2 regions of the Streptomyces sp. NPDC007808 genome follow, and region 2 is predicted to be linked to the other one. Evidence: riboswitches for the same ligand, from Rfam matches in the RefSeq annotation. Region 2 holds a riboswitch; the other holds the start of a gene.
The links. Region 2 has a riboswitch for S-adenosylmethionine ahead of ACFYNL_RS07055 (aminotransferase class V-fold PLP-dependent enzyme). Riboswitches for the same ligand answer to the same signal wherever they lie in the genome.
Positions count from the first base shown of each region.

Region 1: linked by a shared signal. The riboswitch ahead of thrC (threonine synthase) and the one ahead of ACFYNL_RS07055 (aminotransferase class V-fold PLP-dependent enzyme) in region 2 are both predicted to bind S-adenosylmethionine.

Region 1 is NZ_JBIAEQ010000007.1:147,530-157,483, forward strand. Features, by position in the region: gene nagA (N-acetylglucosamine-6-phosphate deacetylase) at 1-186, opposite strand, end outside; gene ACFYNL_RS26175 (ROK family protein) at 186-1,163, opposite strand; gene ACFYNL_RS26180 (ABC transporter substrate-binding protein) at 1,262-2,554, shown strand; gene ACFYNL_RS26185 (DUF3263 domain-containing protein) at 2,602-2,859, shown strand; gene otsB (trehalose-phosphatase) at 2,905-3,750, shown strand; gene ACFYNL_RS26195 (trehalose-6-phosphate synthase) at 3,738-5,171, opposite strand; gene ACFYNL_RS26200 (glucosyl-3-phosphoglycerate synthase) at 5,256-6,200, opposite strand; SAM riboswitch class I at 6,332-6,487, shown strand; gene thrC (threonine synthase) at 6,506-7,792, shown strand; gene ACFYNL_RS26210 (MoaD/ThiS family protein) at 7,789-8,064, shown strand; gene ACFYNL_RS26215 (cold-shock protein) at 8,517-8,723, shown strand; gene groL (chaperonin GroEL) at 9,107-9,954, shown strand, end outside.
Region 2 is NZ_JBIAEQ010000002.1:175,411-185,364, forward strand. Features, by position in the region: gene ACFYNL_RS07020 (hypothetical protein) at 1-853, opposite strand, end outside; gene ACFYNL_RS07025 (NlpC/P60 family protein) at 897-1,910, opposite strand; gene ACFYNL_RS07030 (NlpC/P60 family protein) at 2,138-3,172, opposite strand; gene ACFYNL_RS07035 (NYN domain-containing protein) at 3,384-4,727, opposite strand; gene ACFYNL_RS07040 (hypothetical protein) at 4,767-5,006, opposite strand; gene ACFYNL_RS07045 (rhomboid family intramembrane serine protease) at 5,173-5,931, shown strand; gene ACFYNL_RS07050 (Lrp/AsnC family transcriptional regulator) at 5,928-6,209, shown strand; gene ACFYNL_RS07055 (aminotransferase class V-fold PLP-dependent enzyme) at 6,469-7,836, opposite strand; SAM riboswitch class IV at 8,007-8,123, opposite strand; gene trpD (anthranilate phosphoribosyltransferase) at 8,198-9,262, opposite strand; gene ACFYNL_RS07065 (cytochrome bc complex cytochrome b subunit) at 9,404-9,954, opposite strand, start outside.

The sequences.
Region 1 (9,954 bases), on a different contig from region 2:
GTGGGCGTTCTGCGGTGCCGTCCCGGCGATGCGGGTGCCGTCGACGACCACGTGGCCCTTGGCGAGGGTTCCCGTCGGCATGACCACGTCGGCGCCGGACAGGACCAGGGGCGCCTTGCCGTGCGCGGGCCGCGGCTGGTGGGTGGTTTCTCGCGCAGTTCCCCGCGCCCCTAGGGCGTTGGCCATCAGGGGGTTACCTCCGTACGGTCGATGTGGTCGAGGAGATCCCAGGCCAGGAGTCCGGCACCGAGGCAGCCGGCCGAGTCCCCGAGCGCCGCGGGGACGATCTCCGGCAGCTTCTGGAAGGTCACCCGCCGCCGGACGGCCTCCCGCAGCGGTGTGAACAAGGTTTCCCCGGCCTCGGCGAGGCCGCCACCGATGATCAGGACGCGGGGGTCCAGCAGGGTGAGCGCGGTGACCAGGCCGTCGGCGAGTGCGTCCACGGCCCGCTGCCAGACCCGTACGGCGTTCGGGTCGCCGGACGCCACGGCCTTGGCGCAGTCGGCGGCGTCCGCCTCCGGGTCCCCGCAGGCGGCGGCCCACGCCTCGCTCACCGCCGCCGCGGACGCGAACCGCTCCAGGCAGCCGCGCTGCCCGCACGGGCAGGGGTCCCCGCCGGGCCGTACGACGATGTGGCCGATCTCGCCCGCGAAACCGTGCGCGCCCGCCTCCACGCGCCCCTCGATGCCGATGGCGCCGGCGATCCCGGTGCCGAGCGGGACGAAGAGGAAGCGGTCGGCGCCCCGGCCCGCGCCGATGCGGCCCTCGGCGAGGCCGCCGGTGCGCACGTCGTGGCCGAGGGCGACGGGGACGCCGCCGAGCCGTTCGGTCAGCAGCCTGCGCAGGGGTACGTCCCGCCAGCCCAGGTTGGCCGCGTAGGTGGCGACGCCCCGCTCGGCGTCGACGATGCCGGGGACGGCGACGCCGACGGCGGCCGGGGGTTCGCCGAAGCGCTGTTCGCCGTACGCGCGCAGCTCGGCGGCGAAGCCGAGGATGCCCTCGACGACCGCGTCCGGCCCGCGCTCGCGCCCGGTGGGGCGACGGGCCCGGTGGAGCAGGGGTGCCGTGCCGGGCGCGCCGTCGGCAGGCGTGCTGCCGCTCGCCCCTACCAGGGCGGCCTTCATCCCGGTGCCGCCCACGTCGAGGGCGATGACATGTCTCACGGGGACAGTGTGTCTTGCGTACCCGCGAGAGGTCTAGTCCACTTACGTGGTGTAGACCTTAGGGGGCAATTTGTATGACGTTTCGAAAGTATTCGAACATGGGTGTGGGGCGGTTTTGCGTGCAGCGGCGTAGGCGTACCGGAACGATCGCGGCGGTGTCCGCGCTGGGCCTGACGGCGGTCCTGGGCGGCTGCGGGCTGACCGGCGGTCCGGGCGAGGTCACGCTGAAGCTGGTCGCGGCGGACTACGGCGACAGCGCGGTGAACAGTTCCCAGAAATACTGGGACAAGCTGGTCGAGGAGTACGAGAAGCAGCACCCCGACGTGACGGTCGACGTCACGGTGTACTCCTGGAACGACGTCGACGCCAAGGTCAAGGGGATGGTGGCCGCCGGGGAGGCGCCGGACCTGGCGCAGATCGGCGCGTACGCCGACTACGCCGCCAAGGACCTCCTCTACCCGGCCGACGACCTGCTCTCCATCCCCGTCCAGGGCGACCTCGTCTCCCAGCTCGCGGACGCGGGCCAGGTGAACGGGGTGCAGTACGGCATTCCGTTCGCCTCCTCCACGCGCCTGCTCTTCTACAACAAGACCCTCTTCGAGGAGGCCGGCATCACCCCGCCGACGACCTGGAAGGAGCTGGCAGCCGACGCCCAGGCGCTCAAGGCGAAGGGCGTGAAGTACCCGTACGCGCTGCCGCTCGGGCCCGAGGAGGCCCAGGCGGAGACGATGCAGTGGCTGCTCAGCGGTGGGGGCGGCTACACCGACCCCGAGACCGGCACCTACAGCCTCGACTCGGCGGAGAACGTCGCCACCTTCAACTGGCTGAAGAACAACCTGGTCGGCAAGGGCCTCACCGGGCCGGTCGCGCCCGGAGAGCTCAACCGGGCCGACGCGTTCTCCGCCTTCGCGGCCGGTGACGTCGGCATGCTCAACGGACATCCCTCGCTGATGCAGATGGCGGCGAAGAAGGGCGTGAAGTTCGGCATGGTGCCGATGCCCGGCCTGGAAGGACCGACCAAGGTCTCCATGGGCGTGGCCGACTGGATGATGGCCTTCAAACAGAACGGGCACGCCGAACAGGCGGGCGAGTTCCTCGACTTCGTCTACGACGAGCGGAACGTGCTGGACTTCTCGCGGCGCTACGACCTCCTTCCCGTCACGACCTCCGCGTCCGCGCGGATGACGGCGGCGAAGCAGGACGCCGACCTCAAGCCCTTCCTGGAGCAGCTGCCGCTGTCCGAGCTGTACCCGGTCGGCCACACGTCCTGGGCCTCCGTCAGCGCGGAGATCAAGCAGCACATGGGCAGGACGGTGGCCGCCGGTGGCAGCCCGTCGACGATCCTGGGCCAGCTGCAGTCGACGGCCGCGCGGGTGGAGAACGCGGAGTAGGCGGCGGCCCGGGCCGACTGTCAGCGGCCGGGGTTACGGTGCTGGGCATGGACCAGCACCAGGACGGGAGCAGGACGCAGGGCGGCCTCGCCGAGCGCGAACAGGCCGTCCTCGCCCTGGAACGGCGAAGTTTTCCGGGGCCCGGCGCGAAGGAGCGGGCCATACGGGAGGAACTGGGCCTGGCCCCCGTGCGCTACTACCAGCTTCTGAACGCCCTCCTGGACGACCCACGCGCCCTGGCGCACGACCCGGTCACGGTGAACCGGCTGCGGCGGGTCCGGGAGGCGCGGCGGGCGGAGCGCTGAGGGCGGCCACGCGTACACCGGGCCCAGCCTGGATAGGGTCGCCGTATGGGCAGTCACAAGGAATCTCTGCCGGTACCCGTGACCCCGCGGGGGCGTGACGGGCTGGACGCCATCCTCGCGAGGCCCGCAGGCACGCTGGTGGCGCTGGACTTCGACGGGACGCTCGCGGCGATCGTGGCGGACCCGGAGCGGGCTCGCGCCCACCCCGACGCCGTGCCCGCGCTCGTCGCGCTCGCGCCGAAGGTGGCCGCCGTGGCGGTGATCACCGGCCGTCCGGCCGAGGTGGCCGTGCGGTACGGCGGCTTCGCGGGCGTCGCGGGGCTGGAGCACCTCGTCGTACTCGGGCACTACGGAGCCGAACGCTGGGACGCCGTCAGCGGTGAGGTCACCGCCCCCGACCCGCACCCCGGCGTCGCGGCCGTCCGCGACGAACTGCCGCGGGTCCTGGAGCGCACCGGCGCGGGCACCGGCACGTGGATCGAGGACAAGGGGCACGCAGTCGCCGTGCACACCCGCCGCGCGGCCGACCCGCAGGGCACCTTCGAGGCCCTGCGTGAACCCCTCCACGACCTCGCCGCCCGAAGCGGCCTCGTCGTCGAGCCGGGGCGGATGGTCCTCGAACTGCGCCCGCCCGGCATGGACAAAGGCAGGGCACTGAGCGAGTACGTCCGCGAACTGGGCGCCGGGTCCGTCCTGTACGCCGGGGACGACCTCGGGGACCTTCCCGCGTACGCCGCCGTCGACGAACTCCGCTCCGACGGCGTCCCGGGCCTGCTGGTGTGCAGCGGCAGCGAGGAGGTCACCGAGCTCTCCAAGCGGGCGGACCTCGTGGTCGACGGCCCGGAGGGCGTCGTACGGCTGCTGCGGCAGATCGCCGATCAGGCGGACTGACCGGCGTCGCCCTCCTCCAGCGCGTGCAGCTGGTCCAGGAACCACTGGGCCGGGGGGAGGGCGGTCGCCGACGCGGCCAGCCGCTTGGAGCGCTCCGCCCGCTCCTCCGGTCCCATGGACAGCGCCTCGTGCAGGGCCCGCGCCGTGCCGACGACGTCGTACGGGTTCACGGCGATCGCGTCCTCGCCCAGCTCCTCGAAGGCACCGGCCTCCCGCGACAGCACCAGCGCGCATCCCTCGTCGGAGACGACCGGCACCTCCTTCGCGACCAGGTTCATGCCGTCCCGGATGGGGTTGACCAGCGCCACGTCCGCCAGCCGGTACGCCGCCAGCGAGCGCGCGAAGTCGTCCTCGACATGCAGCACCACCGGCGTCCAACCCGGTGTTCCGTACCGGGAGTTGATCTCCTCGGCGAGCCGCTGCACCTCGGCCGTGTAGTCCCGGTACACCGCCAGGTCCTGCCGCGAGGGGTAGGCGAAGGCCACGTGCGTCACCCGCTCGCGCCACTCGGGGTGGTCGTCGAGCAGCTGCCGGTACGCCAGCAGGCCCCGAGCGATGTTCTTGGACAGCTCGGTCCGGTCGACCCGCACGATCGTCCGGCGGGCGCTCCCGTCGGGTGCCGCACCGATCTCGCCCTTCAGCGCCGTCATCCGCTCGACGACGTCGGCCTCACGGGAACGTGCCCTCAGGAAGTCCGCGTCCGCCCCCAGCCCGTGCACCCCGACCCGGGTGCCGCCGAGCCCTCCGGCGAACCGGTCGCAGCACGCCTCGAACGCGTCCGCCCACCGCCGGGTGAGGAAGCCCAGCCGGTCCGCGCCGAGCATGCCGCGCAGCACCTGCCCGGCCACGTCGTCCGGCAGCATCCGGAAGTACTCCGGCGGTGCCCAGGGCGTGTGCGAGAAGTGGCCGATCCTGAGGTCCGGGCGCAGCTCGCGGAGCATGCCCGGCACCAGGGTCAGGTGGTAGTCCTGCACGACCACCGCGGCACCCGGCGCCGCCTCCTCGGCCAGCGCCTCGGCGAACGCCCGGTTGTAGGTCTCGTACGACGCCCACCGGCGCCGGAACTCCGCGTCGAAGACCGGTTCCAGAGGCGTCTGGTAGAGCATGTGGTGCACGAACCACAGCACCGAGTTCGCGATGCCGTTGTACGCGTCGGAGTGCACCTCGGCAGGGATGTCGAGCATCCGCACGCCGCCCCGGCCCGCCCCCGCGACTCCGCGCCGGACCGCCTCCCGGTCGCCGTCGGAGAGCGCGGAGCACACCCACAGCGCGTCCGCGTCCGAGCCGATCGCGGACAGCCCCGAGACCAGCCCGCCGCCGCCGCGCTTGGCGTTCAGCGAACCGTCCGCGGCCACCGTGTACGAAACCGGGCCGCGGTTCGACGCGACCAGCACTTTTGCAGCACCCTGCGTGGAAGCCATACGCCTCAACCTAGCCCGGCACGGAAACGCTCAAACGTGCGGTTCCACTCAGTGGCGGGCCTGTATACGGCCCGTGTGCGACACCTACGCGACCCGCCGCGCCGCGTACTCGGCGATCTCCACCATGGGCGGCCGCTCCTCGGTGTCCACGGAGTACGTGCGCGGCTCGAACCCGTCCTCACCGCGCTCGAACTGGGTCAGGCAGGGACGTACGAGATGCCCGCGGGCCAGCCGCAGCTGGGCCGTGCGGTAGATCGCCGCGGACATGCGGCCCAGGGCCTGTCCGTCCTGGTGGCGGTGCTTGCGCACACCCACGTCCACCTGGGCCAGGGCGTCCAGGCCCACCAGGTGCAGGGCGTCGACCAGCATGCCCAGCTCCACGCCGTACCCGACCGGGAACGGCAGCTGCTCCAGCAGCGAGCGGCGGGCCGCGTACTCGCCGCCCAGCGGCTGCACGAAACCGGCCAGCTGCGGCCAGTGCATGTTCAGCAGCGGGCGTGCCATCAGCTCGGTGACCCGGCCGCCCTGTCCGGCCGCGGCGCCCAGGGGGCGGTCGTACATCGCCTTGACCAGGTCGACGCCCGGCTCGGTGAGCAGCGGGCCCACGATGCCGGAGACGAAGTCCGAGGAGAACTCCTTCAGGTCGGCGTCGATGAAGCAGATGACATCCCCACGGGTGACGAGCAGGGAGCGCCACAGGACCTCGCCCTTGCCGGGCACGGCCGGCAGGCGCGGCAGGATCTCGTCCCGGTGCACCACGGTCGCGCCGGCCGCCGCGGCCACCTCGGAGGTGCGGTCGGTGGACCCGGAGTCGACGACGACGATCTCGTCGACCAGCGGAATCTGCCGTATCAGGTCGTGTCGGATGATCGCGACGATGTCGCCGACGGTCTCCTCCTCGTTGAGCGCCGGCAGCACGACGGAGACCGACTGGCCCGAACGCTGCTTGGCGGCCAGTACGTGGTGCAGCGGGCGGTCGGACACGGACCAGGAGCGGGTGCTCAGCCAGCGCTCGACTTCTTCCAGCACGGTCGGCTGCTCCTCACTGTTGTCTCGCGGTTCGGACGACTATCTCAACTGTCCTGGCCGTCGGTTACAGTCTTGGACAACGCGGATGACCATCGCATGTCCAGGGTCGGCCGCGGTTCACAACCGCATACAGCTCATCCAGAGGGGCAGAGGGAAACGGCCCGATGAAGCCCCGGCAACCCTCCAGTCGGTACTCGTAGGTCACTGGCGACCACTTCGCGAGGCTCCCGGCTTGGGAAGGTGCCAAATCCGTCTCACGGCGAAGTGCGTCGTGAGGAAGATGAGGAGAAAGGGCCTCGCCTCACATGGCTGTGCAGACTGTTGCAAGCACCACGGAATCCACCGTAGACCTCGGTCCCGCCGCGGCGCTGTCCTGCCGCGAGTGCGGTCACCGGGTACCCCTCGGACCGGTCTTCGCGTGCGAGGAGTGTTTCGGCCCGCTGGAGATCGCGTACGACTTCTCGGCCTACGAAACCGAGGAGCTCCGCAGGCGGATCGAGGCGGGACCCGCGAACATCTGGCGCTACGCGCCCCTGCTGCCCGTCCCGGCGGACGTGGCGACCAAGCCGAACATCAACCCCGGCTGGACCCAGCTCGTCCAGGCCGACAATCTCGCGGCCGAACTCGGTGTCGAGGCCGGCAAGCTGTTCGTCAAGGACGACTCCGGCAACCCGACGCACTCCTTCAAGGACCGTGTCGTCGCCCAGGCCCTGGAGGCGGCCCGCGCCTTCGGCTTCACCACGCTCTCCTGCTCCTCCACCGGCAACCTGGCCGGTGCCGTCGGCGCCGCCGCCGCGCGCGCCGGCTTCCGCTCGTGCGTGTTCATCCCGCACGACCTGGAGCAGGGCAAGGTCGTCATGGCCGCCGTCTACGGCGGTGACCTCGTCGGCATCGAGGGCAACTACGACGACGTGAACCGGTTCTGCTCCGAGCTGATCGGCGACCCGGCCGGTGAGGGCTGGGGCTTCGTCAACGTCAACCTGCGGCCGTACTACGCCGAGGGCTCCAAGACCCTGGCGTACGAGATCTGCGAGCAGCTCGGCTGGCGGCTGCCCGACCAGATCGTGGTGCCGATCGCGTCCGGCTCGCAGCTCACGAAGATCGACAAGGGTCTTCAGGAGCTGATCAAGCTCGGGCTGGTCGAGGACCGGCCGTACAAGATCTTCGGGGCGCAGGCGGAGGGCTGCTCGCCGGTGTCGGCCGCCTTCAAGGCCGGCCACGACGTGGTCCGCCCCCAGAAGCCGAACACCATCGCCAAGTCCCTCGCGATCGGCAACCCGGCCGACGGTCCGTACGTCCTCGACATCGCGCGCCGCACGGGCGGTGCGGTGGAGGACGTGACCGACGAGCAGGTCGTCGACGCGATCAAGGTGCTCGCCCGGACCGAGGGCATCTTCGCGGAGACCGCTGGCGGGGTGACGGTGGGCGTCACGAAGAAGCTGATCGACAACGGTCTGCTCGACCCCGCCAAGACCACCGTCGTCCTCAACACCGGCGACGGCCTGAAGACCCTCGACGCGGTGGCCGGTACCGGCCTCACCGCCACCATCCGCCCGAACCTGGACTCCTTCCGAGAGGCTGGCCTCGCATGAGCGTGACCGTCCGCATCCCCACCATCCTGCGCACCTACACCGGCGGTCGGGCCGAGGTCTTTGCCGAGGGCACGAACCTCGGCGAGGTCATCGCCGACCTGGAGAAGAACCACACCGGGATCGCCGCTCGTGTTCTCGACGACCAGGGCAAGCTGCGCCGGTTCGTCAACGTGTACGTCAACGACGACGACGTGCGCTTCGAGCAGGGGCTGGAGACGGCCACCCCGGACGGAGCGGGCGTTTCCATCATCCCGGCCGTCGCCGGCGGCTGAACACGGCTGACCGAATGACCGATCATTACCTTCGGTAACCCCAATTACCGAGAGTTCATCGAATTGCCCCCACCGTGAGAGAAGCGGAGGGGGCAATTCTGTGTGGTTGAGCGAGGTACAGTTGGGGAACGCGCTGCCGATCCCTGAGTCGACAGCCCTGGATTTCTGCCGCATGCCCGACAAGAAGTAGCCAAACTGTGTGGGTTTTATGCGGCTTTTGTCATGTTTGCCGGGCCCGACTTGACCTGAAGTCAGAGGAATTGTCCCCACATTCCCGACCGGCCGTGCCCGGATTTCTCGTCCGATTGACCTGTTGCAGACGGCAGTTGGGCAGATACATTCAGCCGCGGTCGACGCGTTCCGGCGCACGCCCCCGACCGATGGGGGGTGAGGTCTGACCCGGATCCGCGAAGTGTGGATCTGTGCAAGGGCCAGTAATAGGGGAGTTAGGCATGGCTCAGGGCACCGTCAAGTGGTTCAACGCGGAGAAGGGGTACGGCTTCATCGCGGTCGACGGTGGTGCGGATGTTTTCGTCCACTACAGCGCGATCCAGATGGACGGGTACCGCACCCTGGAGGAAGGTCAGCGGGTCGATTTCGAGATCTCGCAGGGCCAGAAGGGGCCGCAGGCGGACATGGTCCGTCTGGCGACCAGCTGAAGCACGCGTCGACACTGCAGCGACGTTCTTCGAAGGGTCCGCACCTCCCGGGGTGCGGGCCCTTCGCCATGCCCGGGGTCCCTCGAAGCCCGTGTGCGCCGGGGCGTGCGCCCCGCCCGAACACCGAGAGCCGCTTGCACCCGTCCGTCACCCGACCGCCGCCCCTCAATGAGCGCCCGCTTCGCGAGCGCGCCTTGCACTCTCCTGGGTCGAGTGCTAATCATTGGCGTTAGCACTCTGAAGGTGAGAGTGACAACGAAGGACCGGGTCGGTGAGGCCCGCAAGCCGGGTGGGGCAAGGAACCACGAGGCAGGCAGGCCGTCCGTCGCGGGCGCGGGCGCGGTCCGAAGGAATCACCCCCAGTCCTGGAGGGACCACTTCACATGGCCAAGATCATCGCGTTCGACGAGGAGGCGCGGCGCGGCCTCGAGCGCGGCATGAACCAGCTCGCGGACGCCGTGAAGGTGACGCTCGGCCCCAAGGGTCGCAACGTCGTCCTCGAGAAGAAGTGGGGCGCCCCCACGATCACCAACGATGGTGTGTCCATCGCCAAGGAGATCGAGCTCGAGGACCCGTACGAGAAGATCGGCGCCGAGCTGGTCAAGGAAGTCGCCAAGAAGACGGACGACGTCGCCGGTGACGGTACGACCACCGCGACCGTTCTCGCCCAGGCCCTGGTCAAGGAAGGCCTGCGCAACGTAGCCGCCGGCGCCAACCCGATGGCCCTCAAGCGCGGTATCGAGAAGGCCGTCGAGGCCGTCTCCGCCGCCCTGCTGGAGCAGGCCAAGGATGTCGAGACCAAGGAGCAGATCGCCTCCACGGCCTCCATCTCCGCCGCCGACACCCAGATCGGCGAGCTCATCGCCGAGGCCATGGACAAGGTCGGCAAGGAAGGCGTCATCACCGTCGAGGAGTCCCAGACCTTCGGTCTGGAGCTGGAGCTCACCGAGGGTATGCGCTTCGACAAGGGCTACATCTCGGCGTACTTCGCCACCGACATGGAGCGTATGGAGGCCGTCCTCGACGACCCGTACATCCTGATCGCCAACTCCAAGATCTCCTCGGTCAAGGACCTGCTTCCGCTGCTTGAGAAGGTCATGCAGTCGGGTAAGCCGCTGCTGATCATCGCCGAGGACGTCGAGGGCGAGGCCCTGTCGACCCTGGTCGTCAACAAGATCCGCGGCACCTTCAAGTCCGTCGCCGTCAAGGCCCCGGGCTTCGGCGACCGCCG
Region 2 (9,954 bases):
CCCAGTCGGCGTAGCCCTCGGAGAGCCACAGCGGGGTCGCGGCGGTGGTGGCGGCGCGGGTGGCGACATGGGTGGTCTCGTGGGTGAGGACGACCTGCTTGCCGGTGGCGCCGAGGACGCCGTACGCCTCGGGGTTGACGATGATCCGGTCCGCCGGCGCCCGCGTCCGGGCGCCGGTCTCGCCGGTGGTGACCGCGGCGATCCCGCGGTAGGAGGAGGCGGGCGAGCCCAGCAGCCCCGCCATGCCGGCCAGCGACTTGGGTACGAGGACGACGACGCGCCCGGCCCATGTGCCGCCCCAGGCCCGGGACACGGCCGGCACCGCACGGTCCGCGAGCGCCGCGTACGCACGCAGCGCCTTCCTCGACTGCCCGACTCCCAGGACCAGGCTGTGCTCACCGGATACGGCGCTCACCTCGCCCTGGTCCCACAGCTGCGCGGCGGAGCCCTTCGCGGGCCGCTCCGCCTCGACGTACCAGTGGCCCTCCGGGTCCAGGCTCAGGCTCAGCGTGCGCCCGGCGCTGACGGGAGCCGGATCGTGGCCCCGGACGCGATAGCGCAGTTCGGCCTCGGCGGTCGCGGTGGCGCCGCTGCGCCGCAGCCCGGTGACGCGGTACGACCACTCGGCGAGGGGCACCGCGCGCAGGTTGCCGAACCGGTCCCGCGCGCCCGTGCCCAGATACGCCGCCTCGTCGTGGTCGAGGATCGCGGCCGCCCTGCGGTCGAGAAGGCGCTGCACCTGTGCCGTCGCGCCGTCCGCGGCGGGCCGCCCACCGCAGCCCACCAGCGAGACGAGCAGCAGACAGAGCACGAGGACCGTTCGCGTTCCCGACACCCGCCTTCGACCAGCCATTTCCCGATCGTACGGCGGTCAGCGCACGAGGGTCAGACCCCGGTCACACCCGGGTGATCGTCGCCCCCGGCATCATGCCCACCGGGTCGTAGCGCACGGGCGCGCCCGGGTAGGGAGCGTGGATCACCTGTCCGTTGCCCATGTACATCCCCACGTGACTGGCGTCGGACCGGTAGGTGACCACGTCACCCGGCTGGGCCTCGGAGAGCGGGATCTGCCGGCCGGCGTACCGCTGCCCCTGCGAGGTGCGCGGCAGGGAGACACCGGCCTGGGCGTACGACCACTGGATGAGGCCCGAACAGTCGAAGCCGGAGGGGCCGTTGGCGCCCCAGATGTACGGCCTGCCCAGCGCGGACCGGGCGGCGGCGACCGCGGCGGCGGCTCGGCCCGAGGAGGGGACGGCTCCGCCGAGGTCGGGCAGGTCGGCACGGCCGGAGCGGGAGGCGCGGTCGAAGGCGGCGCGATCGGCCGCCGACAGGGAGTTCAGCAGCCTGCGGGCCTGGGCGAGTTTGCGCTCGACGGTCCGCTTGTGGGCGGCGACGGCCTTGCGGCTCTTCTCCAGGTCGACGAGCTTCCTGGCCGCCTCGGCGCGCTCCTGGGCGATGACGCGCATGGCGTCCTGGAGTTCTTCCAGCTCGTCGGCCTGGTGGGCGCTGAGCCGGGCGATCCGGGCGGCCTTGTCCAGGTAGTCGGCCGGGTCCTCGGAGAGCAGCAGGGAGAGGGAGGGGTCGATGCCGCCGGACCGGTACTGGGCGCCGGCCAGCGAACCGAGAGCGTCCCGCTTGGAGTTGATGCTCTGCTGCTGCCGGGCGATCCGGTCCTGGGCGTCGTTCACCTCCGCGCGGAGTTTGTCGGCGCGCTCGTCGGCCTTGTTGTAGGCCTCGGTCGCCTTCTCCGCCTCCTCGTAGAGGCGGTCCACCTTGGCGCGGGTGTCGTCGTGCGGCGTGGCCGTGGCCGGTACGACCCCGAGGGCCGTGGCGGCGGCTGACATGACACAGAGCGCTGCACCGGCGCCACGGTCGAACCCGGACGATGCAAGGCGGCGATGGGACCCCACGGGAAGCCGCTCTCCTTCCGCTGGCGACAAGGACCTTCCCCGGCGACGGGGAAACGCGGCAGACAGTAGCTCCGTGCGGTGGCACCGACCAACGACCGCGCCGGGCACGCACAGTGACGCCCCGCCTATGACGCAGGTCATGGGCGGGGCGTGGGGTCAGTCGGGGGTGCCGTAATTCCCTCGTTCGGGCGGCACGTCGAGTTGATCTTGCGGCCGTGCGGCGGGGGTCAGATACGGACGCCGAACTGGAACGGCATGTTGTTGATCGACTCGTAGCGCACGACCGTGCCGGTGCGGGGAGCGTGCAGCACCTGGCCGTTGCCCGCGTAGAAGCCGACGTGGTGCAGGTCGCCGTAGAAGATGACCAGGTCGCCGACCTTGAGCTCGGACTGGCTGTAGATCCGCGTCCCGGCGTTGGCCTGGGCCTGCGAGGTGCGCGGGATGGAGACGCCGGCCTGGGCGAACGCCCAGGAGGTCAGGCCCGAGCAGTCGAAGGAGGACGGGCCGGTGGCGCCGTAGACGTAGGGCGAGCCGATCTTGCTCTGGGCGGCCTGGAAGGCGGCCATGGCCCGGCCGGAGGCGGAGCCTGTGTCGCCCAGGTCCACGCGGTCGGCGGCGGACCGGCTGGCGCGCTCCTCCTCGGCGGCCAGGGCGGCCTTCTCCGCGGCGGTCAGGCTGTTGAGGAGCCTTTGGGCCTCGGCGAGCTTGCCCTGGACTTCCTTCTTCTTCTTGCCCAGCTCGGTGCGGGTGGAGGAGAGGTCCTTGAGCTTGTCGGCGGCCTCGGCACGCTGCTGGGCGAGTTCGCGCTGCTTCGCCTGGATCTTCTTCAGCGAGTCGACCTGCTGGGCGCTGAGCTGGTCGGCGGTGGACGCCTTGTCCAGGTAGTCGTCCGGGTTCGACGACAGGAAGAGCTGGAGGGAGGAGTCGATGCTGCCCGTGCGGTACTGGGCGGCGGCCGCGAGGCCCATCGCGTCGCGCAGCTCGTTGAGCTCCTCCTGGCCGCGGGCGACGTTGTCCTGGATGGTGGAGATCTCCTTCTGGAGCTTCTCCTGCTTCTCCTTGGCCCCGTTGAACTTCTCGGTGGCCTGCTCGGCCTGCTCGTAGAGCTTGTCGACCTTTGCCTTGACCTCGTCCTTGCTCGGCTTCTCGCTGGGGGCCGCGTTGGCGGCCTGCGAACTGATGGCCACGGCGGCAGCGGCGGCGGTGGTCAGCACAGTCACACGTGCTCGGCTCGGCTGCTTGGGTCGACGGTGGGACGCCACGGAGGTGAAACCCTTCTTGTGAGTGATCACCCGCTCGGAGGTACGACGCCAGACCCTAGTGACCCTCTTGTGATCAGATCAAATCCTCACACGATTTTTCTCGTCACACACTGCATTCTTTACACACAACTCACATGGAGTGAGGCCCGCCTGACCCTACGTTGCGCGACAGTCCCCTCAATTCGGGCATCGCGCACGCAGGTTGGCGCTTTCAGGACAGTCGCTTGAGAAGCACCGCAGAAGCCACCGGCCGCGCTCCCGCCCGGGCCACCCCGTCGGCCACCTCGCGGTCGGTCGAGGCGACGATGACCGGACGCCCCGGCGGCTCGGCGCGCACCAGCTGGCGGATCAACTCGTCGGCGGTCACTCCGGGCTTGGAGAACAGCACCCGCACCCCGCGCGGCGGGGCCAGGAGCACCGGCGCGACCAGCTCGGCACCGTCGAAGACACAGGTCACCTCGGCGCCGGTCTGCGCGGCGAGCTGCGAGAGCTGGCCGAGCAGCCGCAACCGCTGCTTCTCCAGGGGCATCTGGGGATAGCCGGTCTTGGTGACGTTGTACCCGTCGACCACGAGATGCGCCTGCGGCAGGGCGAGCAACTGGTCGAGGATCGCGGGGTCGTTCTCGGACAACGCCCGCGCGGCGATGTCCTTCGGGGTCATTCGTCCCGGTTCGACCGCGTCCACGGTCTCGGCGGGGCGCACGGAGACCGGCGGCAACGCCAGTTCACGGCGCAGCCCTTGGGTGGCGTCCAGAAGGGTGTCGAGGAGCAACCGGACGCGCATGTCCTCGACACTGCGCCCCTCGCGCGCTGCTTTGCGCGTGGCCTCCAGGGCGGCCTCGGCCTCCGCGAGCCGCGCCTTGAGCCGCCGGCTCTCGCTCTCGGCCGCGGAGATCTGGGTATGCCCTTCGGTCCGCACCGCCTCGATCTCGCCCTGGGCCTTGCGCAGGGCGGCCTCGCCGCGCTTGACGTCGCTGAGGGCGGAGCGCAGCTTCCGGTGCAGCGATTCCGCTTCTTTCCTGGCCGCCTCAAGCTCGGTCCGCAGCCGCTCGGTCTCGTGCCGGGTGTGCTCGCGGGCGTGGGCGAGTTCCTCGCGCAGCCGCTCCAGTTCGGCGCGGCTCTCCTCGTCGGCGCGCTCGGCGTCGGCCCGCTGGGCCTCCTCGCCGGCCGCGGTGACCAGTTTGACCCAGCCGGCGGGCCGCAGAACATAGGCCGCGGCCGCCACGTCGAGCGGGTCCGCGGCCGCAGGCGCCGAGCCGGATTCCAGGGCGCCGGAGAGCTCCGGCTGGGCCTCTCTGAACTTCTCCCCGATGCGCTGCCGGAACAGCGGATCGGTCTCCAGCGCCGCCGCCATGGCGTTGCCTGCGAACTTGGCCCGCCGGTTCGGGGCGAACCGGGCGTACTGCCGCAGCTGTGCGGGCAGTTCACCTACGGTCAGCCCGCCGAACCCGTCGGACACGATCTGCACGACCTTGCGCCGTACACCGTCGGGCAGCGGACGGTCGAGCACCTCAGCGGCGCCGTCGCCCGGCCCCCCGCCTTGTGTCTCCACCATCCGTCACACCCCAGTTTCTGTGCGGGCCCTCCCCCATCGTCAGGAGCCGGCGCCCGGCCTGTCCACGAGTTCCACCTTGTCCACGGCGTTGCACCAGCGGCAGCGCACCGACTCGATCGTCTCGCTGAGCACCTCGCGCTCCTCGACCTTGGGCTCGCCGGCCAGATCGAGGTGGACGTACTCGACGACCCTGGACGAGCGCGTCACGTCGAAGCGCGTGAGGTTGCCGCAGAGAGTGCAGCGCCACCGCGTGGTGGCGGTCGGCAGGGGAACCGTCATCGTGAGCGTGCTCTTTCCTTCTAGGTCTTCTATTGTCCGCGACGCCCCGGACTCACCGGTGCGTGTGGCTCGTAACCCTACGGCCTGGCGGGTACCCGCCGCCCGTCCGTCCCGGGCGGCGAGGCGGTCTGTGCGCCTGCGTCCCGTTACGTCATGCTCTGTATTCATGATCGGCAACTGGAGCGTGGCGCGTTTCGGAGTTCGGTTCGGCAGGGCCGGCCGAACGGTACTGCGGTCGCCGGCGCCGGTGACGTACGGGCTCATCACCGTGTGCTGCCTGATCTTCCTGATCGGGCCGGCGGCGGGGCTGAATCCGGGGTACGGCGTCGGCGACGGGCTGCTCGCGGCGCAGCGGGCCTACTTCCACCGCTGGGGCGTGGTGCCCGCAGAGCTCTTCGAGGGCGCGCCCCGGGCCGCCCTCACCCCCGCCACGGCCCTGTTCGTCCACGGAAGCTGGGTGCACCTGCTCGGCAACATGCTCTTCCTCTACGTCTTCGGGGTGATGGCGGAGGAACGGATGGGCCGCCTCCAGTTCACGCTCTTCTACCTCGGCTGCGGCTACCTGGCCCTGCTGGGCTACGCGGCCGCCAACGACGACTCCACGCAGTCCCTGGTCGGCGCGTCCGGGGCGATCTCAGCGGTCCTCGGCGCGTTCCTGTTCCTCTTCCCCGCGGCACGCGTCACAAGCCTGCTGCCCTTCCTGCTCTTCCTGCCGCTGCGCTTCCCGGCGTGGGTCGTGCTGCCCTTCTGGGCGGCCCTGCAGTGGGTGGCGGCGGGGCGTGCGGACCAGGGGCCCGGGGTGGCGTATCTGGCGCACCTGGTCGGGTTCGGGGTGGGGTTCGGTTACGCGTGGGCCCGATTCGGCCGTACGACTAAAGTGAGTGCCGCCCCTGCTCCGGCCCCCGAGGGAGAGAACCAGCCGTGATCACCGCGATCGTCCTCATCAAGACCAGCGTGGACCGGATTCCCGAGATCGCGGAGTCGATCGCCGCGCTGGAGAACGTCAGCGAGGTCTTCTCGGTCACCGGGACCTACGACCTGATCGCCATGGTGCGGGTGAAGCAGCACGAGGACCTCGCCGAGGTCATCCCCGGCCGGATCAGCAAGATCCCCGGTGTGGAGGGGACGGACACGCACGTGGCCTTCCGCACCTACTCGCAGCACGACCTGGAGGCCGCCTTCGCCATCGGCCTGGACAGCTGACGGCAGCCGGGGCGCCCGGGCCCCGCACTCCCGGCCGAAGAGTGCCTGGTGATCACCGCCGAGGGCACCCTGGCCCACCGGACGCCCCGCGGCAGGGTGCCGACCTGCGCGGCCCCGCGTGCCGAGCTCCCCGGCCGTCCGGTGCCGGCCCCGGCGGGCACGCCCGGCGAGGGCACGCAGGAGGTGCCGGGCGTGGAGCCCGCCGCGGCATGCTGTCCGCGGAGCCGGGCACGCACGCCAGGGCGTCCGATCCGCAGGCTCACGCCGACGTGTCGGGCACGCAACGCCCGTCCTCCGTACGGTAGTTCCACTTCGCCCCGTCCGCGACGAGCTCCTTCACGGCCCGTACGAACCGCTCCACGTGCTCGTCCGGCGTACCCGCGCCGAAGCTCACGCGGACGGCGTTGAGGGACTTCTCACCCGGGGCCGCCTCGGGCGCGCCGCACTCCCCCTGCGTCTGCGGGTCACTGCCGAGCAGCGTGCGGACGAGAGGGTGGGCGCAGAACAGGCCGTCCCGCACCCCGATGCCGTACTCGGCGGAGAGCGCGGCGGCGAAGTGCGAGCTGTTCCAGCCGGCGACCACGAAGGAGATCACGCCGACGCGCGGGGCGTCGTCGCCGAAGAGGGACAGGACCCGGACCTCCGGGACCTCGGCGAGGCCCGCGCGGACCTTCTCGATCAGGAACCGCTCGCGGGCGACCAGCTCGTCGAAACCGGCCTCGGTGAGGGCCCTGCAGGCGGAGGCGATGGAGTAGGCGCCGATGACGTTCGGGGAGCCGGCCTCGTGCCGGGCGGCACTGTCGTGCCACTGCACGTCGACTGCGCCGTCCGCGCGCCGGGTGACCGTGCGGCTGGCACCGCCGCCCGCGAGGTACGGCTCGGCCTCGCGCAGCCAGTCGGCGCGCCCGGCCAGGACGCCGGACCCGAACGGCGCGTACAGCTTGTGACCGGAGAAGGCGACCCAGTCGACGTCCAGATCACGCACGCTCACCGGGTGGTGCGGGGCGAGTTGGGCGGCGTCGAGCACGATCCGGGCACCGTGCGCGTGCGCCGCCGCCGCCAACTCCCGTACCGGCCACAGCTCACCGGTGACGTTCGAGGCGCCGGTGACGCAGACCAGGGCCGGGCCGTACGGGTCGCGGTCGGCTAGGGCGCGCTCCAGGGTCTCCACGGCCTGGCGCGGAGTGCGGGGCGCGTCGAGGTAGGTGACGAGGGCGCCGCGCCAGGGCAGCAGCGCGGCGTGGTGCTCGGTCTCGAAGACGAACACCTGGCAGTCGGCGGGGACGGCGGCGGCGAGGAGGTTGAGCGAGTCGGTGGTGGACCGGGTGAACACGACCTGGTCGGTGTCCCGGCAGTCGAGGAACTCGCCGACCGTGCGCCGGGCGTTCTCGAAGAGGTCGGTGGACAGCTGGGAGAGGTACCCGGCGCCCCGGTGGACGCTGCCGTAGTACGGCGCGTAGGCGGCGACATCGTCCCAGACGCGCTGGAGGGCGGGCGCGCTGGCGGCGTAGTCGAGCGCCGCGTAGGTGACCTCGCCGCCGGTGACGAGCGGGACGGTGACATCCCTGCCGAGAACAGGCAGCGGGGCACAAACGGACTGGGCGGCGGCAACGGTGGAGACGGACATGGCGCAACTCCCGTGAAGGCAGACGAGATTCGCCGCGGAACCCGCAGGGCTCGACGCGGTGAAGGAAAAGGGAACGAAAAAGGAACGCGGAGGCGGGGCTCTGCGGCCCTATCGCATTCGCTTGCTCACGGAAGGCTCCTCGACGACCAGGACCCCTGGCTGATCGAAGGGGTCCGCGCTTGCCGCAGACCTCGCTGCCTGCGGCCTGGTCTTCACCCGGGGCACCCCGCCACGGACGGAGGGTTGCCGGACAGTCGGCCGGGGCCTCATGACTGTCACTCATGACCTGAACAGGAACGTACGTGAAGTGATCGATGTCCCGCAACCCGTGTCCGGATCGCGGGACATCCCCCGAGCCCCGCTACGCGTTGCTGGCGGCCACCCAGCGCTCCAGCGTCCGCTTCGCCGCCCCGGAGTCGATCGACTCCGCCGCCCTCGCCATCCCGAGCCGGATCTGCTCGGCGAGCGGAGCGTCCGTCGGCTCCGACGCCACCAGCGCCGCGGCCGAGTTGAGCAGGACGGCGTCCCGCACCGGACCGGGCTCGCCGTCCAGGAGGCGGCGGGCGACCTCCGCGTTGTACGACGCGTCCGCGCCCCGCAGCGCCTCCACGGGCACCAGCTCGATACCGACCTCGCGCGGGTCGAACGCCTCCTCGGTCACCTTGCCGTCGCGCACCACCCACACCCGTGACGTGGCCGTCGTCGTCAGCTCGTCGAGGCCGTCGTCGCCGCGGAAGACCAGCGCGGACGAGCCGCGCTCGGCCAGAACGCCGGCGATGAGCCCCGCCATCCGGGTGTCGAAGCAGCCGACGGCGGAGGCGGTGACCCGGGCGGGGTTGGTCAGCGGGCCGAGCAGGTTGAACGAGGTCGGGATGCCCAGGTCCCGCCGTACGCCACCGACGAACCGCATGGAGGGGTGGAACTTCGCCGCGAAGCAGAAGGTGATCCCGGCCTCCTCCACCACCCTGGCCACGCCCTCCGGCGCCAGGTCCAGGTTGATGCCGAGCTTCTCCAGCACGTCGGACGAGCCGCTCGCCGAGGACGACGCCCGGTTGCCGTGCTTGACGACCTTCGCCCCGGCGCCCGCGATCACGATGGCGGACATGGTCGAGATGTTGACCGTCTTGGCCCGGTCCCCGCCGGTGCCGACGATGTCCACGGCCGGGCCGGGGATGTGCAGCGGCTGCGCGTGGGCGTACATCGCCTCGACGAGGCCGTTGACCTCCTCGACCGTCTCGCCCTTGGCCCGCAGCGCCACCATGAATCCGGCGATCTGCGCGTCCGAGGCCTCACCGCTCATGAAGCGGTCCATCGCCCAGGCCGTGTCGCCGGCGCTCAGGTCCTGTCCACCGAGCAGCGCGCTCAGCACCTCGGGCCAGGAACGGCCCGCCGCGGTGTCGCCTCCAGCGGGGGTCACAGCGCTCATAAGCCGCTCCAGGGTCAGTTGTGGTGTCCCGGCCCCCGGGACACGAGTCTCGACGAGGTCCACCCTATCCAGCCGCGGGACACGGAGAAGGGCCCCGTCCGAAGACCGGACGGGGCCCTTCTGCCGTGGCGTGCGCAGCGATCAGTGGTGGCCGTGGCCGCTCGTGATCTCCTTGTACTCCTCGACGGTCGGCTTGGGAATCTGACCGTCCTCGCCGAAGTACGACTCGCTGAGCTTGGCGCGCAGCTTCTCCGAGCCCTTCACCTTGCGCTCGACGCCGTTCTCGTCGACCGTCGGGCCGATTTCGAGCGGCTTGTACTGCTCGTGCGCGGTGAGGGTGTGCAGCGCGTCCTGGCTGAGCGGCTCGTGCACCTCGATGAACTCACCGTGCGGCAGGCGCTTGATGATGCCGGACTCGCGACCGTGCAGCACCTTGTCCTTGTCCCGGCGCTGCAGGCCGAGGCAGATCCGCTTGGTGACGACGAAGGCGATGACCGGTCCGACGAAGAACCCGATGCGGACGAACCAGGTGACCGCGTTGATCGACAGGTGGAAGTGGGTGGCGATGATGTCGTTGCCACCACCGATCAGCATGATCATGTACCCGGTGACCCAGGCGACACCGAAGGCCGTACGGGTCGGGGCGTTGCGCGGGCGGTCGAGCAGGTGGTGCTCGCGCTTGTCACCGGTGA